Linked DNA regions of Paraneptunicella aestuarii. The protein of the gene in region 2 interacts with the protein of the main gene of each other region in a pairwise test. Links are inferred from orthologs where the notes say so. Each region holds a gene or a part of one and is shown on either strand. Other genes may lie near its edges. The genes, in order: KIH87_RS03300 and topA.

Evidence for each region.
Region 1: the proteins of topA (region 2) and KIH87_RS03300 interact in binary tests that used the Escherichia coli proteins (3 or more experiments, as listed by UniProt). The link is inferred for Paraneptunicella aestuarii from one-to-one orthologs.

Annotation. Positions count from the first base shown.
Region 1 is NZ_CP074570.1:762,820-778,358, forward strand. Bases 10,491-13,443 are described here. They hold KIH87_RS03300 (YigZ family protein), read right to left. Parts: upstream 12,300-13,443; coding sequence 11,682-12,299; downstream 10,491-11,681. Other genes in these bases: mdh (malate dehydrogenase), read left to right, coding at 10,674-11,609; KIH87_RS19520 (VF530 family protein), read left to right, coding at 12,637-12,930; KIH87_RS03315 (DNA-directed RNA polymerase), read left to right, coding at 13,142-13,443. In the rest of the region: KIH87_RS03255 (2OG-Fe(II) oxygenase family protein), read right to left, coding at 165-1,004; KIH87_RS03260 (NupC/NupG family nucleoside CNT transporter), read right to left, coding at 1,122-2,333; udk (uridine kinase), read right to left, coding at 2,346-2,969; KIH87_RS03270 (hypothetical protein), read right to left, coding at 3,146-4,102; KIH87_RS03275 (type 2 periplasmic-binding domain-containing protein), read right to left, coding at 4,099-4,725; KIH87_RS03280 (TonB-dependent receptor), read left to right, coding at 5,376-8,528; KIH87_RS03285 (endonuclease/exonuclease/phosphatase family protein), read left to right, coding at 8,651-9,829; transcriptional regulator ArgR, read right to left, coding at 9,834-10,295; more of KIH87_RS03315, read left to right, coding at 13,444-15,539.
Region 2 is NZ_CP074570.1:1,988,413-2,004,159, reverse strand. The notes cover bases 11,120-14,280. They hold topA (type I DNA topoisomerase), read right to left. Parts: upstream 13,951-14,280; coding sequence 11,320-13,950; downstream 11,120-11,319. Other genes in these bases: astB (N-succinylarginine dihydrolase), read left to right, coding at 14,222-14,280. In the rest of the region: purN (phosphoribosylglycinamide formyltransferase), read left to right, coding at 1-95; KIH87_RS08330 (DUF3108 domain-containing protein), read left to right, coding at 70-870; KIH87_RS08325 (hypothetical protein), read left to right, coding at 1,614-2,774; KIH87_RS08320 (hypothetical protein), read right to left, coding at 2,968-3,285; KIH87_RS08315 (hypothetical protein), read right to left, coding at 3,438-4,001; KIH87_RS08310 (hypothetical protein), read right to left, coding at 4,286-4,762; KIH87_RS08305 (ECs_2282 family putative zinc-binding protein), read right to left, coding at 4,759-5,040; KIH87_RS08300 (hypothetical protein), read right to left, coding at 5,160-5,600; KIH87_RS08295 (hypothetical protein), read right to left, coding at 5,953-6,438; acyl-CoA dehydrogenase FadE, read left to right, coding at 6,761-9,217; KIH87_RS08285 (hypothetical protein), read left to right, coding at 9,507-11,015; more of astB, read left to right, coding at 14,281-15,562; KIH87_RS08270 (Ig-like domain-containing protein), read right to left, coding at 15,689-15,747. UniProt on the Escherichia coli protein: Releases the supercoiling and torsional tension of DNA, which is introduced during the DNA replication and transcription, by transiently cleaving and rejoining one strand of the DNA duplex.

The DNA.
Region 1 (15,539 bases), 1.2 Mb from region 2 along the record:
GTAATGTATTCAGAATATCAGGAAGTGGCGTTTCTATTTAAACGGATGGTTTTTAATACTGATGGTGGCGGAATATTGATAGCGGCAGAGTGAATTAATATTTGTTTTGAGGGAGATAAGCAAGGCTGCCTTTGCTATGAAAAACAGCCTTCAGAAATTAAAAATTACACAACGCCTAGTTCTTTCAAACGCTCTTTCAGGTAGCTGTCGGCAGTGTATCTTTCAGACAACTTAACATCTGGACGAGGATGCAAGAACAGAGGAAGTGAAATTCTGGATCTGGATTGATCTTGTCCTTCCGGGTTAATTACCTGATGCGTAGTGGAAGGGAAGTAGTGACCAGAGGCTTCTTGCAACATATCACCAATGTTGACGATCAGGTTACCAAAGTCACAAGGTACGTCGATCCAGTTGCCGTCTTTACCTTTTACCTGTAATCCCGGCTCATTTGCTGCTGGTAATACGGTCAGCAGGTTAATATCTTCATGAGCCGCGGCACGAATGGCGTCGGGTTCTTCGTTACCTTGAAGTGGTGGATAATGTAGCACGCGCAACAGGGTTTGCTGACTGTCTTCAATCATGCTGGAAAGCGGCATGGAATAGTTCTTGGAAATCTCATCAGGGCTGTACTTTTCTACCCAGCCCAGTAGTTCTTTTGCCAGAGAAAGTGCTTCACTGTAATAAGTGGAGATCTCTTCTTTTAACTGCTCAGGGCACTTACCCCAAGGATAGTAGTGATAGTATTCCTTGATATCTTTTACTTTGAAGCCTTTTGCAACTTCAGAGACATTAGGCGGAAAGTAACCGTCCTGAGTATCTTTGTTGTACTCAAAATCCCATTTCTGTTCGCTATCGAAAAACTCTTGCCAATGCTTATAGATATTGGAAACTAACTCTTGTCTGATAGGATGATTTTTAAGTACACCGAATCCGGTTTCTTTGAGTGACTCGACAAACAGCTGTTGGGCATTCTCTGCTTGATAGTCAACGGCAACAAGTTTCATGTTAAACCTCTTGTCAAAAAATAGAAAAATGAAATGGTAGCAGCATTTTGAGCTACCATTTTGATCTCGGTCAGATTTATTTACTAACTCTACTACAGCCTGAAGAAAATGGCTTTATCACAGACTGATAAAAAAGCCTGCTAAAGCAGCGCTCATCAGGTTAGCAAAACTGGCCGCTATTACTGCGCGTAAGCCTAATTTGGCAATATCGCTTCTGCGATTGGGGGCCATTGCGCCAATCCCGCCCATCAATATTGCAATTGAGGAGAAGTTGGCAAATCCACATAATGCGAAAGTAACGATGGCTTGGCTGACACCACTCATACTGTCCTTATGACCAACAAAATCAAGGTATGCGACAAACTCGTTCACAACCAGTTTCTGACCAATAAAACTTCCGGCTAAATTGGCTTCTGCCCATGGAACACCCAGCAACCAGGCTAAAGGCTGAAACAAATAACCTAATATGAGTTGGAAAGTCAGATCTTCATGACCGAACAGGGAACCAATGCCGCCGATTAGGCCATTCAGTAGGGCGATAAGCGCAATAAATGCCATCAGCATTGCGCCCACATTGGCCGCGATTTTCATGCCGGAAGCTGCGCCTTCTGCTGCCGCTTCGAATACGTTGGCACTGGCTTCTACTTCACTGCTATCCAGTTCATCAACATCGTTTTTGGCTCTTTCAGTTTCTGGCAAAACAATTTTGGCCATCAACAATCCACCTGGAGCTGCCATAAATGAAGCGGCAACCAGATATTTGATATCAACCCCCAAGCCTGCATAACCCGCCATTACGGAACCCGCAATAGACGCCATACCGCCAACCATTAGGGCGAACAATTCTGAACGAGTCATTGACGAAATGAAGGGTTTAACTACCAGTGGGGCTTCGGTTTGGCCAACAAAAATATTGGCTGCGGCATTCATGGATTCAGGGCGGCTTGTTTGCAGGATTCGTTGTAAGAAACCGCCAATGCCGCGAATAATCCACGACATAATGCCAATGTGATAAAGCACACTGATCAATGACGAAAAGAAAATGATGACTGGCAGGACTTTAAAGGCAAAGATGAAACCTAATGAGGTGCCACCCAATTGCCCGAACATGAAGTCGATACCTTCCTGACTGTAGGTAATGACTTTTTGTACCCCTTGAGCTACGACCAGTAGAAACTGTTTTCCTGGGGGAAAGTACAATACCAGTAACCCCACAGCAGCTTGAATGAAAAGAGCACCAAAAACAGTGCGCCAGTTGATCGCTTTTCGATTGAACGATAATGCGTAGGCAGCAATAAGTAGAGCTACTACGCCGAGTAAGCTGACCATAATTGTCCCTTGTTAATTCAGTATTTGTTTAATATGTGATTTGATGACATCAAGTGCGATTCGGTTTTTACCACCTTGTGTTACTACAACATCTGCGATGAATCGACTTGGCTCGATGAACCTGTGATACATAGGTTTCACAGTTTCCTGGTATTGGACAATAACTGAATCAAGGTCGCGATTACGTTCTTGAATATCGCGTTTTATTCTTCTCAACAGGCAAATATCCAGCGGCGTATCAATAAATACCTTCACATCGAAAACAGGTAATAATTCACTGACAGCCAAGAGCAAAATGCCTTCCACGATAATTACGGGAGCGGGATCAATCTTGATTGTTTCATCCAGGCGAGTGTGTTTTGCATGAGAGTATTGAGGGTATTCAATACTGTTCCCCTTTTTCAGTTGCAGCAGATGTTCAACTAAAAGAGAATGTTCAAATGCATTCGGGTGATCGTAATTAGTACGAATTCTTTCTTCCATTGTCATGTGTGATTGATCGCGATAGTAGTGATCTTCACATAGAACAATGATATCTGCCCCTGATTGGGAGATTTCTTCTTTAATTGTCTTTGTAAATAACGACTTACCGGAGCCCGAACCTCCAGCAATGGCGATAATTCGCGTTTCAAACATTCGTACAACACAGTTATAATTTTTATTGCGACAAAGACTACCAGCGAACGCAAAAAAAGCCAGTAACACTTATCGTAGATACGAAGAAAATGACATTTTTGTTAATTTTTTTGAAATCGATCAAGTAAATTATCTTACCTAAGTAATTTCATCGGATTATTTGTCTCGACGAAAGATTATTTTCCTAACAGCTCATAATCATTTTCATGTAGTCCACTAAGTGCAAAATTGTTCAGTTTTGAGCGAGAGCCTTCGCCTTGTGCTTTCTTTGGAAAGAACTTGCCTTTAATCTCGTTTTCATTTGCTAGCACTTCGTCTAATGCATTCCTGATTTCACTCAACATTTTGTCTATATTGGCTGAGAAATCGGGGCGTTTACGTTTTGTATGTCCAAGATCCATCAAGCGCATGAAGTATTTGTCTGACAAGGCCAAAAACTCATCGGGAAGTTCTTTGTTGTGATAGAGGGCGGGATCCTTGTCAGTGGAACAGTATTCCAACATGGCCAGATAAAAACAGAAAGGCTTGTTTGCCATGGGTACTTTTAAATCTGGCGTAGTGTTTAAATACAATGTTCGACTTGTCAGATCTAAAATCAGCTTAACAGGGATGTCTTCTTCATCTTCCAAAGGTTGATTGGAGGCAAATGATTTGGGGAACAGGTGCGGAATTGCCAAATAGGTCAGTATCAAGCTAATGGCAAAAGGGAGCCAATACAGACCGTAATTTATATCATCGCGACTCACTGCAAATTGCACAGAGATGGTTTCCCGTGGAAAGAGCAGTTTTTTGGATATTTGGATATCCTGTTCAAACTCCAGCGATAACTCAGTGTCTTGAATGGCTTTAACTCGAATAGGAAATTCACTGTTTTGTAGATAATCATTCAGAGAGTTCATATATCGAGCGACTTTGGCGCTATTAGTAGCCTGATTAAATCGATTATCTGCCAATTTTAGCTCTGGTATATCCAGTGCTATACGATTTAGTGTGGCATCAACTAATTGCTTCACAGAAATCTGCCTAAAGCTTTCGGCAGTGTTGTAATAAACCAGATGCAGTATGCTCCACAGTAAAAAGAATGCTACCGCGATTCTAAACCAGGTTTTGGTTTTGCTTCCCATTTTGCTCACTGTGACATCTCTTGGCATGGGTTAACGATAGTAATGTTGTGATAGTAACGGGGATGTTCTGTTTTTTCTGCTAACTCAGCTAGAACTGCCTGTACTTCACAACGCAGGTCAGTGTTTTTTTCCAACATTTTGAGATACCACTTACTTCCGCTAATTTTCTCTTTCAATGAAGTTGTGTAATTTCTGGAAAAATCGAGATCATCTTCTTCTTGCCAAAAAGTAGAAATTAAATCTACCTTTCCACTTACCAATAAATTCCTAAGTTCTTGATGAGATTTAGCGTAGACAATCTCCACTTGCTGTGGCGATAAATCAAGATCTTTTAATAGTCGCATGGGGGCTATGTAGCCAGAACGGCTGGTTGGATAATCAATTAAACCAATGCGCTTGCCCAGCATATATTCCTTATTTAACAAGGGCTTTTCTCTGACCGACATTAAGTAAGCATCGTAGTCTGCATAGGACGCAACCATATCGTAGCTATAGGTTGTGTCGGTACCAAATGCTTGAATAAAATTTTCCTTAATGAGCATAATATCGACAACACCTTTACCAATTAATTGCAAAATATCTCGCTCTTCTGTCTGCCAATATGCGACAATCTCGCCAAATTGTTTACTCACTAATTTGTTTTTACAGAGTGAGTGCATAATTTGCTTCGCCATATAAGGGTTTGGAGCAAACAGAACTAAAGAGTGTGGATTATTCTGGTTTGATGTTTGGCAAGTATCCTCAAACTGGAGAATGCGTGGCAATGAGGTATCGACCATTTTTACCTGGCTATGTGCAACATACCAAACGAGGTAAGTCGCAGTGATAAAACATAGGTACCAGTAGGGTTTTGGCAATCTTATTAGCAACACATTGATAGCCGGTTTGAGTTTATGATTGGGGTATTTTCACCAATTAACCTTACTCATTGCAATAAGTAAAATTACTGGATTGATGTAAGTTACTGAAAAATAGAGAATATTGATAATATATTATGAATCTTGTTAAATACTACCAATTTTCTCTCTATGAACGAGAATGCGCACTCTAATTAGCCATTTCTGGTTGAAGAATAACCAGATTTGCCAGGGACATGCAATGAGAAAATTAATTCACTGCATTGACTGATAACGCAAGAGGGAACTTGGTAAAGAATTTTTAGAGTCGGGGGGCTCTGAGGGATAATATTGCAAGTTCATGTTTTTGCAACAATCTCTTTTTATCCTCTCGCTCAAAGCGATTTTAAGAAATCATTTACACTCAATAACATTAGGAAAACACAATGAAACAGTCCAATCTCAGCCGCATTGCTCTCGCAGTTGCGTTGTCTGTTGGCGTGGGAAGCACTGCGATTGCACAGGAAACTTCTTCCAGCATTCGTGGTAGCGTAGTTGGCCCTCAAGGCGCCCCTGCTTCTTATACTTCAGTGACAATTACTCACGTACCTTCTGGTAGTGTGAAAAGAGTTGAGACCAACGCATCAGGTCAGTTCAGCGCAAAAGGTTTGCGTGTTGGTGGTCCATACAGCGTATTGGTTGATTCTGAGCAATTCGAAGATACTTTGGTTAACGACGTTTACTTAACGTTGGGCGAACCATACGTATTGAACCTGGCTTTGGAAGCTGAACAACAAATCGAAAGCATCGTTGTGACTGGTTCTCAAGTGAGCAGCATCGCTTTTGGCGAAAAAGGTCCTTCTGCTAACTTCAGCCTGGAAGACATTGAGCGTGCTCCTGCTATTAACCGTGATATTAAAGACCTGGTTCGTATCGATCCTCGTGTTTATGTTGATGAAACCTATGATGATGCTATCCAGTGTGCTGGTGCAAGCCCTCGTTTCAACAGCTTGACGCTTGACGGCGTGCGCATGAACGATAACTTTGGTTTGAACAGCAATGGTTATCCTACTGAGCGTATTCCTTTCTCTTATGACTCTATTGACCAGGTTGCTGTTGAATTAGCTCCTTTTGATGTTCAATACGGTGGTTTCACTGCGTGTAACATCAACGCGGTAACCAAGTCTGGTACAAATGAAATTCACGGTGGTGTTTTCTACGATTACACCAGTGATTCTATGCGTGGTACTGATATCGAAGGGACTAACATTTATGAATCTACAGACCGTGATGAACCTAATTTCTCTGAAAAACGTTATGGTTTCCACGTTGGCTTGCCTATTCTGGAAGATAAATTGTTCCTATTCACTTCTTACGAGAAGCTGGAAGGTGCTGAAATCTTCGAATACCCAGGAAGAAGCCGTGTAACTAGCGAAGAAATTGCTCGTATTACACAAATTTCTAAAGAAATTTACGGCTATGACCCAGGTGGTTTCGCTTCTTCCATGCCGGTTGAAGATGAAAAGATTCTGGTTAAATTAGACTGGAACATCAACGATGATCACCGTGCATCTTTAGTATACAACTATAATGACGGTTTCAAACTGGCTCAATCTGACACTTTCTCCTCAGCGTTGACTTACGATGGTCACTTCTATGAGCGTGGTGCAGAATTAAAGTCTTTGGTAGCGTCGGTATACTCAAGTTGGACAGACAGTTTCTCAACTGAGTTACGTATTGCTAAATCTGAGTTGGATAATCGCCAAATTTCTTTGGATGCTGACACTGGTTTTTCTGAAGTTCAAATCCGTACTTCAGGCGGTGCTACAGTATTCCTTGGTCCAGATGACTCTCGTCAATCTAACGATTTGAACTGGGATAACTTCACATTCAAATTGGCGGGTACTTACTATACTGGCGACCACACCATTACTGGTGGTATCGAATATGAAGACTTGAGCGTATTTAACCTGTTCATGCAGCACACAGTGGGCGAGTATCGTTTTAACAGCATCGATGCTTTTGAAGCGGGCACGCCTTCTCGCATTTACTACAACAACTCTGCGGGTACTAATAACCCGGATGATGTTGCAGCTAATTTCTCTTTCCAGCAAAACACTCTGTACATTCAGGACGAGTGGGCTGTTAATGAAGACTTAACTGTTTTGTTTGGTTTGCGTTACGACAGATACACATCTGACGATAAGCCTCGTCATAACCAGACTTTTGAAAACAAATACGGTTTCACGAACGACTCCAACCTTGATGGGATCGACTTGTTGCAACCTCGCTTTGGTTTTAACTACGTAGTATCTGATTCAATTGAAGTTCGCGGTGGTATTGGCTTGTATTCAGGCGGTAACCCGAACGTTTGGGTGTCTAACTCCTATTCCAATGATGGCGTAGTTCAAACTGCGGTTCGTGAGCGTGTAATCGCTAACTTCACTAACCTGTTTGAAACTGACTTGATTGGTCAGGGTCGTCCTCTTTACGACATTCCTCAAGATATGTTTGATGCAGTTGCTGCGGCAGATCCAAATGGCCCAGGTGGCGGTGGCGTAAACGCTATCGATCCTGACTTTGATCTTCCGTCTGAGTGGAAATACTCTTTGGGTGCAACCTATGTCACTGAAGATGAGTACGTCTTCACTGCGGATATTTTGTATTCAGACAAGCAAGATGCGGCTATCGTAAAAGATATCGGTATTATCCCCGCAACAGATGATGAAGGTACGCCAATCTTTGCTCCAGATGGTCGTCCTATCTACACTGGCACTACATCAGAATACCTGTTGACTAACGTTGACGGTGACAGCGGTGAGTCTGTAACGGTGTCTTTTGCAATGAGCAAAGAGTATGACAATGGTCTTAACCTGTCTGCTTCTTATGCATTCTCAGAAGCCAACGACGTTAACCCAATGACAAGCTCTGTTGCTGGTTCTAACTACGGTAATATCGCAGTTTCTGATCCAAACAACCCTGGCGTGTCTACTTCTGACTATGAAATCAGACATCGTTTTACTTTGAATTTGGGCTACACTCACGAGTTCTTCAGTGGTTATGAAACCAAGTTCTCAGTATTTGGTTCTGCTAACGAAGGTCGTCCATACAGCTACAGCTTCTCTGATGATGGTATCTTTGGTGACAGCAGCTTCTTCAGCAATGGTCGTCAATTGTTGTACATTCCTACAGCGGATGATGCGAATGTTGTTTATGGTGATAACTTTAACGTAACCGCGTTTAATCAGTGGATCCAACAAGAAGCGCTTGAGCAATACCGTGGACAAATCCTGGATCGTAATGCGTTACGTGCAGATTGGTGGATCAAGTTCGACGTAAGAATCGAGCAAGAATTCCCTGGCTTTATGGAAGGTCATAAAGGTTCAGCATTCCTGGTTATCGAAAACTTCGGTAACTTGTTGAATGATGACTGGGGTGTATTGCGTCAAGGTTCATTCGTCAGTGAAGCGGTTGTTGACGCGAGTATCGGAGACGATGGTAAATATCACTACAATGAATTCATCGCACCTTCAGTACAAACCGTGTATGAAGATGCTTCCTTGTGGGAAGTTCGTGTAGGTGTTAACTACAAATTCTAATTTCTCTTAAAAAGAAATTGATATTAAAAACCGGCCTTAGACTCTAAGGTCGGTTTTTTTATGTCTATGGTATTCTTGCAAGATTGTTTTTCAGGGGGCTGAAAGTTTGTGAGGAGTTGGATATGAGAATCTGGTTTTGTCTTATTATTCTGTGGAGTGTGGCAAATTTGGTGCAAGCAAAAACGATCCGGATTGCGACCTTTAACGCAAGCATGGATGGCAGCAACTATGTTGCTCGTGGTGAGCGTCCGAAAGGAAATGAACTAGCCACACGTCTGGTTAGTGGAAAAGAACCTCAGATTCAAAACATTGCCGAGATTATTCAAATAGTCCGCCCGGATATCTTACTGATTAATGAATTCGACTATATTCCTGACGAAACTAAAGGCGTACAGGCTTTTCTTAAGCACTACTTATCAGTTTCGCAGCAAGGAAAAGCACCCATCAACTATCCCTATTATTTTACTGCCCCCGTTAATACTGGCGTTGGAACTGGTTTGGATCTGGATAAGGATGGAACGGCTTCTGATGTTGGAGCGGATGCCTTTGGGTTCGGCTTTTATCCCGGGCAATATGGCATGGTTGTACTGAGCCAGTTTCCAATCAATAAAGAGATGGTCAGGACGTTCCAACATTTCCTATGGAAAGATATGCCTGGCTCTCTGCTGACCGATATTAAAGATGATGAAGGGAAAGAGTGGTACAACAAAGAAGCTCAAGCCATTCTTAGACTGTCATCAAAATCCCATTGGGATATCCCGATCAGCGTTGATGGTAATGAATTGCATGTCTTGGTCAGCCATCCCACACCGCCTGTCTTTGATGGTAAAGAAAACCGTAATGGCAAGCGCAATCATGATGAAGTTCGCTTTTGGAATGACTACCTTGGTGATAAAGAGCAAGGCGGTTATCTGTACGATGATCAAGGTGGAAAGGGAGGCTTTACAGGGGGACGCTTTGTTCTTTTGGGGGATTTGAATTCTAACCCTGATGAAGGGGATTCTTACGGACATGCCATTGCAGACTTGCTTAATCATAAAAAAGTGAATGCGTCATTAAAGCCTGAAAGCCAGGGAGGTGCTAAGCATCAACCAAATAATCCATTTGCGAAACACCATACGGCAGGGTGGGGAATGCGAGCAGACTACGTGTTACCTTCTCAGGAAGGAATAGAAGTGATATCTGGAGGCGTTTTTTGGCCAACGCCAGAAGAACCATTGTATCGCTTGGTTGTGGATCGCAATGCTTCTTCTGATCATCGGCTGGTTTGGTTAGATGTGACTCTACAAACCCAGAAATAGCTCGTTAAACCGTCTCAAACAGGTTTTCTACACGTTGTCGGATATTCTCGATTTGAGAGGTATCTGCAGGGGCGATGAATATAGTATCGTCGCCAGCAATCGTACCCAGTACGCCATCGGAACGTCCCAGTGAGTCAAGCAAGCGAGCTATAAGCTGTGCCGCTCCGGGAGTGGTGCGAATGACGATCATGACGTTATTGTGCATTACGTCTAACACCAGTTGCTTTAAAGGGCTCTTGGCTGTAGGCATGCCTAGTTCTGGAGGCAGGCAATAGACCATGTCACCTTTTGCATTGCGCGCTCTTACTGCCCCGAATTTACTTAGCATACGCGATACTTTCGATTGGCTAATATGCGCAAAGCCCATTTCTTTCAGCGCTTCGACAATTTCGCCCTGAGAGCCATAACATTCATCTTTCAGAATTTCTTTAAAGGCTCTGATTTCATCATCTTGTTTTGTGGACACAGTATTACCTCTCAGTATTCAGGCCAGATATTGTCCATATCAATGATCAAAATGCAATGAATTCGAACTGATAGAGATTGAAATTCAATATTCTATAACTTGTTGGAATGACATAAGGGACAATCACTATAAATGGATGTAACAATTTGTATTTAAAGAATTTATTGGTATTTTCCGAGCCCTGCTATGGTGTTCCAAATGAAACATAATCTGCCATAGTTGTTAAGTTAGTGTAAAAGGACTGTAAAGAATGGCGCAATAAGGTTTTCATTACTACATTGTAAGTTACCCTGAAAGCTTACATGTGTACTTGTACCAAGGTGAAAAGAGCAGTATCTTTACGCCCTCATTTTATATGTGCACCCTTAGGAGAAAGAAATGAAAGTAGCAGTCTTAGGCGCTGCCGGTGGTATCGGTCAGGCTTTGTCTCTGTTGTTGAAAACCAGTTTGCCTGCCGGATCTGAGTTGTCCTTGTACGACGTTGCTCCCGTAGTTCCGGGTGTTGCTGTTGATTTGAGCCACATCCCTACCGACGTAAAAGTTAAAGGTTTCGGTAAAGATGACTTGGCTGCTGCATTAACAGGTTGCGATATCGTTTTGATTCCTGCGGGTGTTCCTCGTAAACCGGGTATGGATCGTTCAGATCTGTTCAATATCAATGCGGGTATCGTTAAAGCATTGATCGAAGGTGTTGCTGACAACTGTCCTAATGCGTGTATCGGTATTATCACTAACCCGGTAAACACAACAGTAGCGATTGCTGCAGAAACCTTGAAAGCAAAAGGTGTTTACGACAAGAACAAATTGTTCGGCGTGACGACACTAGACGTTATTCGTGCAGAAACGTTTGTTGCTGAATTGAAAGGCAAAAACCCGGCAGATGTTCATGTTCCTGTTATCGGTGGTCACTCAGGTACAACTATTCTGCCTCTGTTGTCTCAAGTTGAAGGCGTAGAATTCTCTGATGAAGAAGTGGCAAGCCTGACTCACCGTATTCAAAACGCAGGTACTGAAGTTGTTGAAGCGAAAGCTGGCGGCGGCTCTGCAACCTTGTCTATGGGTCAAGCAGCAGCTCGTTTCTGCTTGTCTTTGGTTAAAGCGATGCAAGGTGGCGACGTAGTTGAATACACTTACGTTGAAACTAACAGCGACGACGCAGAGTTCTTTGCTCACCCAGTGCGTTTGGGCAAAAACGGCGTTGAAGAAATTCTGCCTTACGGCGAACTAAGCGCATTCGAGCAGAAAGCAAAAGACGATATGCTTGACGGTTTGCGTGGCGACATCAAAATTGGTGTTGAGTTCGTAAACGGCTAATCACGCTGATTAAAGTGAATATGCTGAAAAGGGTTTCGAGAGAAGCCCTTTTTTGTGTCTGGATAAAAGCACTCAATCCGGCAAAATACATTCAACTGTACCTGAGCTGCGATTGGTTAATAATTGCTGAAACTCATTAGCTTGTCGGCTGTCGAGCGACACGCTAATTTCAATATGATCTGTATATTGTCGATCTAAAATATCTGCTGAAAACTCCTGACACAGATGTTCAACCAACGAAACGTGATCATAATCGCACCTAATGAGCATTTCCTGTTGTGGGATTTTCTCTGTGGTTTGCAGCAGTTCAAGTGCCTGTTTGACCCCGCCACCATAGGCTTTAACTAATCCGCCAGTGCCCAGTTTTACACCGCCAAAATAGCGAGTAACCACAGCACTGATTTCGCCAATACCACTACCGGATAGCTGTGCCAGCATCGGACGCCCCGCTGTACCCGAAGGTTCACCATCATCGCTGCAACCCCAAAAGGTGGAGTCATTCGGTTTTGCAGCAACGTAAGCCCAGCAATTGTGTCGGGCGTCTTTATGTTTTTCTTTCATCTCTTCAATGAATTGCTTTGCAGCATCCACGCCCGGAGTATGCGCCAGATAAGTGATAAAGCGACTCTTCTTGATTTCTTCTTCAAAAATCAGTGATTCGGCGGGTATGAGGTACGGGGAATCTGACATGGAAAAGAAAATGAACCTTCACGAAAATATGCCTGCATTATACAAACTTGTGCCAGCAAACAACAATTACCCTTGACCATGAAATAATAGATTGACAAAAAGCCCTCGCCGCTATAAATTTTGCGCCCACTTGCCCAGGTGGTGAAATTGGTAGACACGCTAGCTTCAGGTGCTAGTGGCCTCACGGCCGTGGCGGTTCAAGTCCGCCCCTGGGCACCATTCTGTTCCCCTTTCCCTTACATTCCCGCTAATATTGGCGAAACGATAAATATTTCCAAACAATAGGTACATGATGAGCAATAATCAGTCAGATCCTCTACATGGAATAACCCTTAAGATGATGTTAACTGAGCTGCAAGCCGAACTTGGTTGGCAAGGACTGGCAGATAGAATCAATATCAATTGTTTTAGTAATAATCCCAGCCTTAAATCCAGTTTAACCTTTCTGCGTAAAACGCCTTGGGCGAGACAAAAAGTGGAACAACTGTATGTCAAAACCAAGGGATTAAGCGTTAAAAACACCCCGACAGCCAATATCGATACTCATTCAGACTCAAGCGAGAATAAGCCAGTTATGGAAAATCCTTGGCAACATTGGGCTCTACCCAATAAGCGGGGATCTACCCAATAAGGCTTTACCCAATAACCGCACAATAGAATCTGACCGTTAATGATAATGAGTCAGAAAACGCCTTTCTCCGAATCTCATTCTCTCCCTTAAACATCTATTCCCTCTTTGTAATGTGATGGAAAAACCACCGCGATAAGTGAACTGTTTCACCCTCAGTTTGTGCTTTGTTGTCCGTAAATTTGCCCCATTATTTCGATGGTTAGGTAAGTGTATGGTGCAGATATCCGAGCTGGAACGTATTCAGGTTGAGCTTGAACGAAGAGGGCGTCACTTGGGGGCTTTCAGATACGACAATAGAACGGATGTTGCATTAAAAGGAAATCGGGCGAACGATACCAGTTTTGGCGTTGTTTTGATCGGCAAGTATGTGGGTGAGTTTACCGATGTTTTAAACGAGGTTTCGACTAAACGTAAAGGGTATCGAGTCCCTGCGGTTTTAGGGCTTATCGAAGAAGTTGAGCTTCCCATTGTTGCTATGGTGACCTTGTCATCCATTATGGGTTTTCTTACAACCTCAATTTCCTCAACCAGAATGGCTAACCATATTGCTGATAACCTGTTTCATGAGGTGCAAAAAGCGAAATTGGGCAAGGCGGCAAAAAATCATTATGGTCATTTGGCAAAAAATGACAGAGCTGCCGGGAAAGAAGCGGTTAATGCCCTGGAGTATGTTGCTTCTCTGAGTGGCGACTTAATCCAGCCGTGGAGCGAGAAAGACAAAACCACATTGGGGCGTTTATTGATTGAATTAGTGCGCCAAAAGTTGCACTGGATCGATATTCAACAAGGCGAACTTAAAACCAAATCTAAAACCAGACAAAACGCGCCAGAAATTGTCGTTGCCAAGCCAGAAATTAACGAATGGATTACCCAACATCGTGAAGAGGTGCGCTTATTGTCACCCGTCTATCTGCCAATGGTTGTACCACCCCGGGATTGGTCGTTAGAGACTATGTATAACGGGTGCTATTTAACCGATGAGCAAGCGCCGGTATCTTTTATTAAGCGCAAGAATCGGGTTCAAATGGCTCGGCTGAAGCAGGAAAATCCGGTTGATGTATTCAAGGCCGTTAACGCCATTCAATCTACGGCGTGGCGCATTCGGCGTCCGGTGCTAAACCTGTTAAAGCGTATTCAGGATGAAAAGCTGGAGCTGAATTTACCTATTTCTTCCATGCCACCGCAGCAGGATATTCTTATCCCCGATGAGGCTCCATATCATGTGCGAAAAGCCTACCTTAATCAAAACCGTGAACTCGCCAACTTACGTGCGGTTGTCGGGGTGAATATTGCTAACGCTGAAGAGTTTGCTGAATTTGAACGTTTTTATATTCCTCATCACCTTGATACGCGAGGTCGGGCTTATCCCATTCCTGCATTAAACCCTCAAGGTGCGGATTATATTAAAGGCTTGCTGGAATTTGCTGATGGCAAGAGAGTCGGAGATGCAGGTATTTTCTGGTTGAAAGTTCACGCTGCTAATTTATTTGGTGTTGATAAGGTTTCTTTTGAACAGCGTGTGCAGTGGGTGGATGAACACTGGCGGAGTCTACTTGAATCGGCCTTGTTTCCGCTGGAGTGTTTGTTTTGGACACAGGCGGAAAAGCCCATTCAGGCGTTTGCGGTTTGCCTGGAATTATTAGGTGTTGCCATGGAAGGGGCTGATTATGTTTCCAGAATGCCTGTGGCGTTGGATGGTTCATGCAGTGGTTTGCAACATTTGGGGGCGGCATTTCGTTGCGATGTTACAGGCAAGGCTGTGAATCTGGTTGATTCGGAGTGCCCTAACGATATTTACCAGGATGTTGCCGATAAGGTGCAAGAGCTGCTGACTAAAGAACTATCGTCCGACAATAAAGCTTTGGCTTCCCAATGGTTAGCATTTTGTGGCGGTAAAATTGAGCGCAAGATCACCAAGCGACCCGTGATGACTTATCCTTATGGCTCAAAAGTGCCGGGATTTACGCAGCAACTGTTGGATGATGTGATTAAACCCGCTATGCAAAACGATCCCGATTCAGTGCCCTTTGACAACCTTCGCTTGTCTGCGCAGTATTTGGCAAAACTTATCGAACAAGCGGTTTCAGCGACAGTATTAAAAGCGTCTGAAGCGATGGAATGGATGCAGAAAATGGCCGCAGCCATTGCTGCGGGGAACAAGACGATTCATTGGACGACACCCTTGGGTTTTCCCGTGGTTCAGGACTATCGCAAGCTACGTAGTCGGCAAATCAACTCAGTGGTGTTTGGAACCCGATTGCAATGTCGTGTGGCAGAGGTTGAAGATGCTATCGACACCCGAAAAATGGTGAATGCCATTAGCCCTAATGTGGTTCATTCACTGGATGCAACGCATCTGTTGTTAACTGTGTTAAAAGCCGAGCGTGAGGGGATCAACCAATTTGCCTTGGTTCATGATTCTTTCGCTACCTATGCGGCTGATACCGAGCGCTTTTTTGTCATTATTCGGGAAGCCTTTGCTGAGCTATACAAAAACGATGTATTTGCAGCATTGGAAGCCGAGTTTAAAGCGCAAGCAGTGACAAACTTGAAAAGTAAAACGCAGCATACCTTACCGAAGTTGCCTGCAAAAGGTCATTACCAGTTAG
Region 2 (15,747 bases):
AGTGGTTCTGTCACGACAGATTATGTATGCTTGATGGCAAAGCATACCTAGACAATAAGGAGTTAGACAGTGCGGGTAATCCAATCTCTACGTAACTTATTGCCTTTTGGCAAGGGTGCTGTCATATCAGTAACAGCTTTGGCAAGCCTGCTCGTTTTGAATGTCGCCCATGCGCAGCTTTTAGACCCCTACACGGCAAAATATAAAGCGTATAGAAGCGGCTCTGAAGTCGGGCATGCTGAGATGCACCTTGAGTCACTAGGCGATAAACGCTTTAAAGTCAGTTTTACCAGTAAAGCCTCTCTGTTCTTTTTCAGCGATAAACGTGAAGAAGTCAGCTTGTTCAGCAATGAAAACAACGCTCTGATCCCCTATAAATACACTTTCAAGTTAGACAGCACTTTTAAAGACAGTGCTTTAGCCTTGGAATTTAATCAGGACAAAAAGCTTATTTATATGAGCGGCAACCAAAGCATGGAATGGCAAGGTGAGCTGGACAACCAACTTTATATGCTGGCTTCACAAAAGGCGTTAAAAGAAGGCAAAACGGATTTTGAATTTGACGTGATCAACTATCGCGGGCAAAAGCGTCATTACAAGTTCAAGGTGAATGGCGAAGAAATGCTTGATTTACCTTATGGGAAACTCAAAACCATTAAGGTAGAGACCATCCGTGATAACAAAAAGCGTCAAACCTATACCTGGTTTGCCCCGGAACTGAACTACCTGCTCGTTCGCATTCAACAATTTAAAGATGGCGATGAACAAGGTGATATTCAGTTAAGCAAATTCATACTGGATGCACCAGAGCCAGAAAAAGCCCCCTCTTCAAAGTCTCCAGAAAGTAAGCCTTCAGGTAATGCGGAGTAATCCGCATTACGGCTAATTATCCCTATCATCTGAGATAGCTCATATTTGGGCTAAATAACAAATAGTTCAAAACGATCAGTCACCCATAGAAATTAATCGCAGACTCGCCGTTAATCCTTCCATGGAGGCTCCACCGTCGCTTCCCTGCGACGGAGGGTCTGCTCATAACTTTCTATAGGTGACTTGCAGCTACGCACATTTATTTAGAGCTTTTTGGCACTCGTTGTAACAAGAGGTTTATGTAACGCAATATATTTCGCTCTTTGCTCACTTCTACTGTTAAATCTCATTTTCTAAATTAATGCGATGTTTTAATTTCTTTTTTACAATATCTAATAACGTTTTCCACTCATGCTCTTCTGGCTCGTAATCTTCCCATGAAAGCATGAAGTCTAAATGAGCACCATACTGGAATAATAGACCCGTAATAGAGTTGCATTGCCTCCCTGTTTTAGCTCGGTATGTCGGCTCTAGCATGAGGGACGCTACGATAATGATTTTGTGATTTGCGCATTGTGAAAAACAAAAGCTCAGCTCATTTATTCGACAACACCATCGAGACAATGCCATCCAATATTCACATAATCTAAAATAATACAAAAGTTTAAAATATTACTCGCAAAAACAATAAGGTAATTAATAATATCCGCGCGCATGACAAATATGTAAACAAAGCATATGTTTTTCGCGCAACTTTTAACTTCTCATATAGCAAAGTTCACCTTGTGTTAGGTGATAATTTTTTGAATAAGGCATTTATTGTGAGTGAAATTAAATCAGGAACAGAAACACCAACGGTCAATCCTCAAGTTACTGAATTGAGTAGTGGTGGGTTTAACGGGTGGATGAAGGAAGCTTTTTATACATTTTTAGATATGGATGTTTTTAATCCGGGAGAACCCTCGGTACTAAATGAACTAATCCAATGGTCAGAAGTTATGATGGGGCTATTAGGGATACCTGCCCCCGAAGTAAAGATGAACAATTGGAATGTGTATGCAACGGTAGCCTTTAATATGTGTGGCCCCAAGATGGATGATAATGCCACTATTGTCGGTGCTGGCGGGCAGTTACCCGAAGGCTATTGGAATTTTAACGTTGGTAAGATGGGGTCAAGTGGGTTAGGTGCAGCTCTTACCTCACAGCAGAATCAGGATCCTTCGCAATTTATTAATATTCAGTTTAATAACCAAGGTAGCTTTAATGGTTTCAATCATGATACTTGCCAGTTAGCAATTTGGGATTGGGAAAAAGATGGTTATCTAAGCAATGGTGTGTCACAAGTCATTGATGTTTGGTACAAGTATAAATGGTCTGATGAAAACAAATCCTATGATGATGATCTACAGGCTAAAATCTTTGTTTATATCTACTTTAAACCGAATACCAATGAGCCTTATAAAATGGACATTTATGTTCAGGAGTTACATGAGAACAAAGGGGATAGAACACCGCTAATCCAAATGGCAGATATTTTTGTGGGTATACAAAGGAAAGAGGAAAAGCATTTCACTAATGTTACCTACAAGACTGAAAGTAAGACTATTGATGGAGCTTATAATTGGTCGGAAGTAAAGTGTTCTACTCAACAAGTGATGGGTATCAATGAAGACAATGTTGAAGACAGCTTCCAAAACTGGGCAAAATTGCGCGTGCGTAAGCAGCTTGGAAATCCATCCGATTTAGAGAACAAGACAGTAAGTGAGATGAAGGACGACTATATTTCTCACAAATTCGGTATGTATTGCTTATTTACTGGAGAAATTCCATACAATCATGATGGTTCAGCAGAGTTTAACGCTCATGTGGATATTTCAGCTCAGCTTGGACTGTTTTCCTATAATGTTGAAGGTGTAATTGATTGGGAACCTCCAACTGGTGCGGGTGGCATGCCAATCGCCTAAATTCCAACCAACTTTCCGTTAGTAACAAGAACAGCCATTGTTAGACATGCTGTTGAATGAAGAAAAGCCAGGCTGAAAAAGACGCTTGGCTTTTTGTTTTTATGAGCTGTTTTTTAATAGTTTGTTATGGGGTGTAAATTAATGGTAATCACACGGGCAGTTAATGCCTAAAGCTTCGTCCGCTTTCCAATCATCAGTTCCCAGCACTTTTCATCAAGCTTAGCTTTTCAGAGCATAGCGCCCACTCATTGGTAGCCTTGTTCTGACAGGCTTTAAACTGTTCCGTTACCGTATTTTTATGACAAGGAAGGTATTGCGTAGCGCAGATTAGCCTTAAATTATCAGTAGCAATCGAATCATCTACTTTATTATCTTGATCGTTATGACAGGCATAGTAAGCATCCCATGCGACTTTATCGTCGACAGGAATAGAAGCACAGAAATATCCGGTTGTGTATTGAAGCCTGCCTATTCGAGTATTTTCATCAGTGCGTATTTGGCGAATATCCATCAGTTTTTGCCGCTCATAAAACGATCAGTCACCCATAGAAAGTAATCGCAGACTCGCCGTTAATCCTTCCATGGAGGCTCCACCGTCGCTTCCCTGCGACGGAGGGTCTGCTCATAACTTTCTATAGGTGACTTGCAGCTATGCACATTTATTTAGAGCTTTTTGGCACTCGTTGTAACAAGAGGTTTATGTAACGCAATATATTTCTCTCTTTGCTTGCTTCTGCTGTTAAAAATCATTTCTTCTAATTGATGTGATGCTTTAATTTCTTTTTTTACAATATCTAATAACGTTTTCCACTCATGCTCTTCTGGCTCGTAATTTTTCCATGACAGCATGAAGTCAAAATGAGCACCATGCCTGAATAGTCGACCAGGAAGAGGATGATGTTCCCTATGGCCTAGAAAGATGCCATATCTTAGGTAAGGATGAACATATTTGTGAGTTGCAGACTTCTGGCTATAAGTGATTGAGTCATGGGTAGTAACGCTATCAAGCTTTGTTTCTATGACTACTCTAGGTTTCCATGAGTCATTCTTGCTCTCAAATACTAATATATCGGTTTCATAAGCCATTTCATTGTATGAGGGGGAATTGCCTCCATACTCTACAATTTCATTTGCATATAACAGCTTTTTTCCTGCCTCGACACTATATCCTGATAGTGCGTTATCAAGTTTCACTGCGACTAGTTTTGCCCATTCAATTTCTTTCATATTCTTATTGTTCTGTAGTTCTAGCGTTGGCAACAAGGGCTGAGTGAAACCAAATCGAAGCTCGAAGAGCAGAACTGTTTGCGCTTGTTACACATTTTATTTGAGAAGAAAGTCAGATAGAAAACGAACGCTATTAACCTCCACATTTCCATTATTGTGCTGCAAACCAAGCTGAGCATCAGCCTCACCTGTATCAAAAGTCAATTTTTTCCTAATTATGAATGTAACGCCAGGCTAAGCGGCGCAGCTTTGCTGCGTCCTTGCTTGAGCGCCTTGTTACGTGTTTATATCGTGAGGTAAGACAACTTTTCATTGTGAGTTTGTGCATCATCTTCCCAAATTAGCCGAACAATGAGCTTTTGTTTCGTTTGCCTATGGACAGCTGCAATAAGCTCAACGGACTGATGTCTTTCAAGGCTTTCCATCGGAAATTTATCAGAGACTTCCGAATCAATAACCACATTGTTTCCTTCGGGAAATTCAATTCTGACATTTCTGGCTGTGGCAGAACCTTTATTCCAAATCTTGAGCCTACATTTACTACTTCCTAACTTGATAAATGACGCTCCGAGATCCGCACTTTTCTCCTTAACAGCACCTTCATTTTCTTTTTCCAAAAGAAGGTTGTTTAATTTTTCTTGGCTTTCGATAAGAGATTTCTGCTTTTTGTTAAAGCTAACCGTTTGCCAAGTTGCGTAGCCAGATAACAAAAATGCTAACCCGGCTATCACATCGCCCGCGTCAATATTTATTGGCATCATTTGAACCTTATATTTTTGCTACCAGAAAATGCCTTCTTCAAAGACTTACGAAGTTCGTCAGCAACATCTTTAACTACCTCTCTCTTCATCTCTGAAAGATGCTCTTCAATATTTTCGCCATTTTCTCGGATTAGCTCGTCTTTATTAAACTTACGCTCACATGACACGCAAGTCATAATTTGTACTGTTTCATCAGTCCCTTCTTCATAAGAAAAGTCTGAACAGCCACATGTAGGACAAAGCAAGTTTATACTTCTGTTGTATTTTTCAGGATTCATCCAATCTCTCCGTAAAGTAGGGACACGTAACGCCGCAATATGGGCGCATAAAAGCTTGGCTAAAATTAGGAACGAAGTGACGCAGCCAAGCTTTTTGCGTCCCTTTCATTATTGCTTTGTTATATGCCAAGTTTCTCTTTTGCCATTTCTCGGAAATAGCTGTAATTGCTAGCGTACTCCCAAACTGATATTAAATGTTTTCCTGATTCATCTACCAAGCAGAAAATTTGGCAGTCTTTGTATTCTTTTGAGCGTTTCAAGGCTTCCCATTTTAGATGAAACGCCTGACTATCTCGAAGCATCGTTATACCATTTTCATCAAACTCAAATTTATGATTAATTGTGCCGATAAAGCGCACTAATAAATAAAAGTTTCTTATAAAATAAATAGCTATTCCAATACTGAGAAATGTTAAAAAGACTAATGGCCATAATTCATATTTTACGTCATTGGTGAGCATTATGTAGGGAATCGCCACTGCGCCTCCCAAAAATGCTGGTATCAATAATACCCCACATGTATAGGCGAGCAATTTAACTATCTTTGAATGTTCTACCAATGCTGATTCCTTGACATATAACAATGTATTACTGCGAATTCGCTGTATGCCCAAAATCCACACACGCCAGCTATCGCAATAGTGGTTTATTTTTCCTAATATTAACAACACATCACAAATACACACAATGGTTATTTAGGTTACCTTTTATCACAAAAGGCGAGAGCAGTTCTATATCAAAGGGATAAAAATTGGAGAAAATGAGGCTAATTCATATCAAGCAGTTAATACAACCGACGTCCTGCATTTTCCAATAATCAGCTTTCAGAGCTATGTATAAAGCTCACTTTCTCAGAACATAAGTTCCACTTTTTCGTAGCTTTATCCTGGCAAGCCTTCATATTGGTCTGCTCTACACCTTATTGCAGGGAAGATATTGCCCGGCACAAATGAGTCTTCTGCTATCAGTATCAATCGACGTGTTTACTTCCTGCTTATCATAGCAACTAAAGTAATCTTTCCATGCTTGATCATCATCCGCCGGTATTGAGGAACAATAGTGCCCTTGAGTATATGAAAGCCTCCCTATTCTGCTATTTTCATCAGTGCGTATTTGGCGAATATCCATCAGTTTTTGCCGTTCATTTAATATCAACTGGTTGTCATCAAGCTCCTTTTGCTTCTTGTCAATTTTCTCCTGCGTTTTTGCAATATCATCCTGTTTATTCTTGGTATCGACGGCAGTCTGCACCGAAACAACTGCACCACCAAAGGATCCCAAAGCCGCAATAAGTGCCGTTATCACTGGCAACCGTTCAAACAAACTCTTGGATGATTTCTGCTCTGACAATTCGTCGATTGTGACTTTTAGCAGTTTTTTAACTGATTCCTCACTCATGAATATCACTCCTTACATTCTGTTTCACATTCACTTTCTCAGTAAGATTTCGCAGAGAAGTATTGTTCTCACTACAGGAAAATGCAATAAAGCCGCAGGTTATGGTTAAATCAAGGATGAGAAGTCATACCAACTGTCGGCGCTGTAGAACCCATGCATCAAGGCTTATCCTGTTTGCAGCATGAATCTGGATTTTTAATAGCAAATAAAGTTAAACGCCTGTTTGAATTTTTACTTTTTTTAGATACATTATAGTGATTATGGTCGGATGAGTTGTAGCAGTGCTTATTGCAACTTTTCCATTAATAAATTGGAGTTAATAATGTACATCTTGGCTTGGGTATTTGTTCTCATCGCGCTTATCGGTGTGAGCAGCTATTTTAGAATCAAACTGTTCAATGCAACCTTGGCTGTCGCAGTGTGGATGCTTATTGGAACCAGCGCTGATATCGTCGGTACAGTGAGTTGGTTAGTCTTCCTGGCACTGGCAATTCCTCTCAATTCACCTTCTATTCGTAAACAATATCTCTCAAAACCTGCACTGAATTTATATCGTAAGATCATGCCGGAAATGTCCAGCACAGAGCGTGATGCGATTGATGCTGGTACAGTTTGGTGGGATGGTGAAATTTTCAGTGGTAACCCTAACTGGAATAACCTTCACGCAATTCCGGAAGCGCGTTTAAGCCCGGAAGAACAAGCTTTCCTTGATGGCCCGGTAGAAACCGTATGTAGCATGGTTAACGACTGGGACGTAACTCACCGCCGCACGGATCTTCCCCCGGAAGTATGGCAATACCTGAAAGACAACAAATTCTTCGCCATGATCATCAAGAAAGAATATGGCGGTTTAGACTTCTCTGCTTATGCCCAGTCGCGCGTTCTGCAAAAACTGTCAGGGGTGAGCAGCGTACTGTCCAGTACGGTTGGTGTACCTAACTCATTAGGCCCAGGCGAACTATTACAACATTACGGTACAGAAGCGCAAAAGCAGCACTATTTACCAGCACTTGCAAAAGGTGATGCGATTCCCTGTTTTGCTCTAACCAGCCCGGAAGCGGGTTCCGACGCAGGCGCAATCCCGGATTTGGGCGTTGTGTGCAAAGGCCAATGGAACGGTGAAGAAATCATTGGTATGAAGCTAACCTTCAACAAGCGCTATATTACGCTTGCACCTGTTGCTACCGTTGTTGGTTTAGCTTTTAAAATGGTTGACCCTGACGGTTTGCTGGGCGACAAGAAAGATATTGGTATCACTTGTGCGCTGATCCCTTCCGACACCGAAGGTTTAGACATTGGCAATCGCCACTTTCCATTAAACGTGCCATTCCAAAATGGCCCTGTGCGCGGCAAAGATATCTTTGTTCCTCTGGATTACATCATTGGCGGACCTGAAATGGCCGGCCATGGTTGGAGAATGCTGGTGGAATGCTTGTCTGTAGGTCGCTGCATTACCTTACCGTCTAACTCCACGGGTGGCGTTAAGACCATTGCTTTGGCAACTGGTGCTTATGCCAGAATTCGTCGCCAATTCAAATTGCCTATCGCGAAAATGGAAGGCATTGAAGAAATGCTGGGGCACATTGGTGGTAATGCTTACATGATGGATGCTATCACCCGCTTTGCCACCAAAGGCGTTGATTTAGGCGAAAAACCGTCGGTTATCTCTGCTATTGCAAAATACCATACCACCGAGAAAATGCGTCAGGCGGTCACTAACGCAATGGATATTCATGGCGGTAAAGGCGTTATGCTTGGCCCAAACAACTATTTGGGCAGAGGTTATCAGGGCGCGCCTATCGCGATTACGGTTGAAGGTGCCAACATTCTAACCCGTAACATGATGATTTATGGTCAGGGCGCATTGCGTTGTCACCCATACGTACTGAAAGAAATGCAAGCTTCGGCTAATCCTGATGAATCACAAGCATTGGAAGAATTCGATAATGTGTTGTTTGGTCACGTAGGTTTTGCTATCAGCAACTTTGCCAGAAGCTTCTGGTTTGGTTGGGGCGGTAGTCATCTGGTTGGCACACCATTTAATGACCAAACCAAAGGTTATTATCAGTCTATGACCAAATTCAGCAGTAACCTGGCGTTATTGTCTGATCTGTGCATGGCTGTACTGGGCGGAGAATTGAAGCGTAAAGAACGTATTTCTGCTCGTTTGGGTGATATTTTAAGTTACCTGTTTATTGGCTCGACCATTCTGAAACGCTTTGATGATGAAGGCCGTAAGAGCGATGACGCACCTATGATGCATTGGGCAATGCAAGATTCCTTGTACCGTGCAGAAACCGCAATGGTCGACTTGCTGGACAACTTCCCTATCAAAGCAATGGGAATGGTGTTAAAAGTAATGATCATGCCATTTGGTCGCCGCCATAAGAAACCGAGCGATATACTGGAACACAAAATTGCGCATATTCTGCAAACGCCTTGTGAAGCCAGAAACCGTTTAGGTGAAGGGCAATATCTGACTGATCATGAAAACAACCCATTTGGTCAGTTGGAAACAGCCTTAAAAGACATTTTGAACGCAGAGCCTATCTTTGATCGCGTTTGTAAAGCAGCTGGCGAAAAGCTGCCATTTACTCAACTTAATCTGGTTGCAGATAAAGGGCTTGAGCTTGGCGTGATTAATGAAAAAGAAGCGGACTTACTTCGTAAAACCGAAGAAGAAAGACTTCGCGTTATCAATGTTGATGATTTTGATCCAGCAGAATTACTGGCTGACAAATCGAAAAAGACAGAAAAAGCCAGCTCTAAAGCAGCTTAATCAAAACGTCTAAATGACAGCCATCGCTCTATTGGGTGGTGGCTGCTTCTCTCTCACACTATCTCTCACTCTCCCAGTAATCCACACAGCACTTTTCCCTCCACATCGTCAACCGCTCTTCACATTGTCAGTTCCCTCTCAGATTAGTTGTCTCATTTGTCATGACATCTTTCCTTTTGCCAAAACCAAGAGGTAAAGTATATTACCCATGCAATTCTCATGACCTCTACATTTCATCGCTCCAATCATTAATGGAGCCACTTTTAACAAGATCTCAGCGGGAGAAAGAATGAAACACTATCTTGCGAAGTTTTACCGAGCTTTTTACCGAATCTTTTACCTAACAGCAGTATCCTTGCTGGTAACAGCGACCAGTCACGCTTATGAGGCAATGACAGGCTACGTTCAATACAGCGCTAACAGCCTACAAGACAGGTGTGTCGTTAACGTTGAAAGCAGCTTTAATCGCATTAGAAACCGTTCTGACATTATGGGCGTGCATAAAGGCGTTTACGCTCATAATGGCGGACACTGGCAAGGTGTGGCTCGGTTGCAAAATGGCAACAATCAATACGTTGCCATATCTCACAGCACATCAGGAACAACTGGCGGATTTGTCATTGCGCAAATGGCATCAAGAAATACAGACGGTGTTCGTTATCGCTCTAACCGCTTTTCTTACTACAGTAAATTCAAAGACACGGCTCCTGTCAGCACAGATAAAGTCATCAAGCATGTGTTACCGATAAGCCAGGCAACCGGTAATCGCTATGATCATATTGGCGGAATTCAGATCTATGGCGATACGTTATTACTGCCAGCTGAGAATCGCACCAACTCAGCCAACACCAGTATTAACACTGAAGTATTGTTTTACGATGTATCAAACCCTGCCAACCCGGTCATTCGCCCCTACTCCGTAGCTTCATCACATGACAGCGCGGGTAATGTCGCTATTATCCGACTTCAAAATGGCAAGTATCTGCTGGGTGTGGGAAGAGACACGGGTATTCAATTCTATGTTTCAACCACCACCTCTCTGGCAGATCCCAATACCAGCTTCACACCTTACTATCATTGGCGCTTCTCCGTTGATGGCCTCGGTTCGGGAAGCATTGATTACAACTGGCCAGATTCGCAACCAACGACCTATCAGGCCATTACTTTCCTGATGGGCTGTAACGGCAGTATTTACGTAGCAGGTACGCACAATAATGTCGCCATTCCTGGCTGGGGTGAAGATTGGGCAGACCTATACCGCATCACCAATGGTAGCGGTAATTCACTGGTACTCACCAAACGTGGTAAGAAACATGTCTGGTGCGAAGAACTGAGTGCTCAGCAATGTGATCTTCTGGCTGCCGGGGGATTATATGTGGATACGCAAGGTGAGTTAATTTTGTATTCCACAGAGCACGGACTTGATGGGCCATCAGGTTCTATCAAAATGGCTGAATTTGCTGCTGAAAGAACCAGCTGCCCAACGATTAATGACGCCTGGGTCGAATTATTTGATGACGATACTTTCGGCGACCGACACCTGTTAATTGACTATGTCGACAGAAACTTAAAGCCTTACGTGAACTATACCTATGATGCGATGGAGTCCTTTAACGACAAAGCTTCATCTGTTCGCTGGTGTATTCCATCCGGCTATGCCATGAAGGTGTATCAAAATGACAGCTACGGTGGTAGCGCACTAACGTTAAGTGGAACGGGTACGTTGCAAACCTATTCCAACCTGAAAAATCAAAGCTTTGGCGACAAAATATCCTCTTCTAAATTCGTTAGCCAGTAGAGGCTGAAACGAAGCTGAAGGTAGCGGTGACTGCACATTGAAAGCTAAGCCGCCCATCAAAGCTAAATAACTGTTCCAAATAATCAGTCACCTAAGAAAGTGGGGAGCAGACCCACAGCCACAAGGATGCGGCTGTGGAGCCTCAAGGGATTGATTTACCGCGAGTCTGCGTTCAATTTCTGTAGGTGACTTGCGGTTATGCGCACTTATTTAGAGCTTGATAAAGGCTCAATATAAGAAACCAAAAACAAGAAAGCAGCCAACTGGCTGCTTTCTTTAAATAGACTTTCAGCTTTATAACGAACTATTTTTTCTTCTTGTCGTCTACCTGCCATTTACCACCTTTATACCAGGCAGCCCAACCCGTTGCCTTACCGGATTCATTCTCGGTCATCACGTATTGCTGCTTCGTTTTACGGCTAAAACGCACAATACTGTCATTGCCCTCTGAATCGTTCTCAGGCGCATCAGCCAGGTATTTCAACTTGTCTGGCAATCTATCCTTAAATCGTTTTAATTCAGCGACCAGAGGCGCTCTGGTTTCGCGAGATTTAGGGAAGTTATGTGCGGCAAGGAACACGCCCGAAGCCCCGTCACGCAATACGAAGTGAGCATCCGATTTGGTACAAGGTAATTCTGGCAAATCAACGGGGTCGCATTTAGGCGGTGCAACTTCACCATTTTTCAGCAACTTACGCGTGTTACCACAGGTTTCATTGGTACATTTAAAGTACTTACCAAAACGTCCGTTTTTCAGCTCCATATCAGAATGGCAACGATCACACTCAATCAGAGGGCCATCGTAACCTTTCAGTTTGAAGCTGCCCTTTTCCACCAAATGACCATCACAGCTGGGGTTGTTACCACAAATGTGCAGCTTGCGAGTTTCGTCTAACAGATAACTATCCATAGCCGTACCGCACTTTTGACAGCGCTTCTTGTTACGCAGTATTTCTGTTTCTGACTCGTCATCATCCACATTAATGGCTTCTTCACCGGGAGTGAGGTTCATGGTATTGCTACAACGCTCATCCGGAGGCAGATTAAAGCCTGAACAGCCAAGGAAAACCCCTGTACTTGCTGTACGAATGTTCATGGGGCGTCCACACACATTACAAGGAATGTTTGTTCCTACTGCCTTGTTGGTATGCATCCCGCCATCTTCTGGCTCTTTTTCGGCTGTTAACAACTTCTGGGAGAAACCTTTATAAAATTCGTTCAGAACATCTTTCCAGTACAACTTGCCTTCCGCGATTTCATCAAGGTGTTGTTCCATGTTCGCGGTGAAGTCGTAGCTCATTAAATCCTTGAAGTTTTCCAATAGGCGATCACTGACGATCTCACCCATTTTCTCAGCGTAAAAACGCTTATTTTCAAGGCGGACATAGCCACGATCCTGAATGGTGGAAATGATGCTGGCGTAAGTAGAAGGACGACCAATGCCCCGCTTCTCCAATTCCTTAACCAAGGCTGCTTCACTGAACCTTGCTGGAGGCTTGGTAAAGTGCTGCTTGGGATCAAGATGCAAAAGATTCAGCACATCACCTTCTTTCACGGCAGGTAAAGTCGTATCGTCTTCACCTTTGCGCTTAATTTGTTCTTGGACACGAGTCCAACCGTCGAACTTCATGACTCGACCTTTTGCGGCCAACTCAAAGTCATCGGCTTTCACTAAAATAGTGGTTGCATCATATTTGGCTGGTGTCATCTGGCAAGCGACGAATTGACGCCAAATCAGCTCATACAAACGTTGAGCATCTCTCTCCATATCGCCAAGGCTAGCTGATTGCACCTGGACATTAGAAGGTCTGATAGCTTCGTGAGCTTCCTGAGCCCCTTCTTTGCTACCATACACATTCGCTTTTTCAGGTAAATACTGGCTGCCAAATTGCTCTTCAATATAATCGCGACAGCTTGCCACTGCTTCAGCACTAAGATTGGTAGAGTCTGTACGCATATAGGTGATATGCCCAGCTTCATATAAGCGCTGAGCCATCATCATGGTTTTCTTAACGCCGAAACCTAATCGAGAGCTTGCAGCCTGCTGTAATGTCGATGTGATGAATGGTGCCGATGGACGACTTTGTGTCGGTTTGGATTCGCGAGAAACAACTTCATATTCAGCATCTTTAAGTATTGCCAGAGCTGATTGCGTTTCCTGTTCATTACGAGGTTTGAATGTCTCGCCTTTATGCTTGCTTACCAGCATTCTGAAAGATTGCTGAGCTGGACTGTTCACATCCGCATGCACATCCCAGAATTCTTCGGGAACAAAGGCTTTAATTTCACGCTCACGTTCAACAACCAAACGTACAGCAACAGACTGTACACGCCCGGCGGAAAGGCCACGAGCCACCTTTTTCCATAATAAAGGAGAAAGCATAAAGCCCACGACTCTATCCAGAAAACGGCGAGCCTGTTGCGCATTGACACGCTCAGAATTTAACTCACCCGGATGCTCGAACGCTTCCTTTATTGCATTCTTGGTAATTTCGTTAAACACCACACGATGGAACTTGGTATCTTTATCGCCAATAAGGGATTTTAAATGCCATGCAATAGCCTCTCCTTCCCTATCCAAGTCCGTTGCGAGATAGATATTTTCGGCACTTTTAGCTAGCTTTTTCAGCTCATTGACGACTTTTTCCTTACCTTCCATGATTTCATAGTGCGCGTCCCAATCGTTTTCGGGATCAACACCCATACGATCAACTAATTTCGCATACTCATGTTGGCGTAAATACTTTTCTTTATCCTGTTCAGAAAACGCCTTCAATTCTTTTGCTGTTTTTTTAGGCGGAACTTTACCCAATGCTTTCTTAGGAAGGTCTCTTACGTGTCCAACACTGGATTTCACAATAAAATCCTTGCCCAAATATTTATTTATTGTTTTCGCCTTGGCTGGCGACTCCACAATAACCAGAGACTTTGCCATATTCTTTTGCTAAACCTTATATTCACTAGGGTTGGGGAGATTCGAGCCGGAAATTTACGGTGGCTATAACTTTCATTCTTTTTTTAAGATATATCTTCAAAGTGGATAGAAAACAAGTTCTTCTTAATAGTTATGTAGGAAAAGGGCTATAAGCCGTAAAAATAAGGGGTGGAGGAAATGGAAGCCTGATAGAAAATCGTATATTCTCCCGCCCAATTACATAAATAGCATGTGTTTGCAGTGCAACGTAAAACACAGAAGGAGGTAATCAATGAAGAATTTTGAAGTGAATTTTGACGGCCTTGTCGGCCCGACTCACAATTACGCAGGTTTATCCTTTGGTAATGTTGCCTCTTTTAGTAATGCCAGTGCCAACAGCCATCCAAAACAGGCAGCCTTACAAGGACTGGCAAAAATGAAAGCGCTGTCGGATATGGGCATGAAGCAAGGTGTATTAGCACCACAGGAGCGCCCTGATATTTACACACTGCGTCGTCTAGGCTTTTCCGGGTCAGACGCCGAGGTTCTGGAGAAAGCCGCTCAGAAAGCCCCTGAAGTGCATTTAGCTTGTTGCTCCGCATCCAGCATGTGGACAGCCAATGCTGCGACTGTATCACCCAGTGCTGACACCGCCGATGGACGCGTGCATTTCACGCCAGCCAACCTGACAAACAAATTCCATCGCTCTTTGGAGCCTGAAGTCACAGGGCGCATTCTGCAAGGTACATTTCACGACAGTAAATACTTTGTCCATCACAAGCATTTACCCGATAACGAACACTTTGGTGATGAAGGCGCGGCAAACCACACTCGTCTTTGTAAAGACTATGGTCAGGAAGGCGTCGAATTATTTGTCTTCGGACGTTATGCCTTTGATGCATCAAAGCCAGCGCCAACCAAATACCCTGCCCGTCAAACTTATGAAGCGTGCCAGGCTATTGCACGTTTACATGGTTTAAGTGATGACAATGTTGTGTATATTCAGCAAAACCCAAATGTGATTGATCAGGGCGTATTCCACAACGATGTTATTTCCGTCGGTAATCAAAACGTCCTGTTCTATCATGAGCAAGCCTTCGCTGACACCGTTTCTGCACTGGACGAAATTCAACAGAAATTTGGCGATTCGCCATTACATTTCATTAAGGTCAGCACCGATGCAGTTTCCGTGCAGGAAGCGGTAAAAACCTATTTGTTTAATACCCAAATCATCACCCTGCCTAACGGCGAGATGGCGATCATAGCACCTACGGAATGTCAGGAAAGCACAGCAGTATCAAGCTATCTAAATGAGCTGGTGGAAATGGGTACGCCAATCAAACAGGTTCACTATTTTGATGTAAAGCAAAGCATGAAAAATGGCGGAGGCCCAGCGTGCTTGAGACTTCGAGTAGCCTTAACGGAGCAAGAGCTACAAGCGGTTAATCCTAATACTCTGATGAACGACGCGCTGTACAGTAAACTGACTCACTGGGTAAACAAGCACTACCGTGACGAGCTAAGCCTGGATGACCTGCGCGATCCGGCATTGCTGGCTGAATCCAGAAGTTCCCTGGATGAACTAACTCAAATCCTTAAATTGGGCTCTGTTTACCCATTCCAGAGAGTGTAACAGCTGGTTATCCGGGCAGTTCTTAGCGCTTGCAATTTATAGAGCGTCCAATATATAGAATGCAAAACGTAAAAAGGGCTTCATTGAAGCCCTTTTTACTGCATAGCGAATTATATCGCCCTACGCTTACAGTGAGTTAGTACAGGTTAGCGCTGAACCATCATCAATAAACGTTCCAGGGTTAT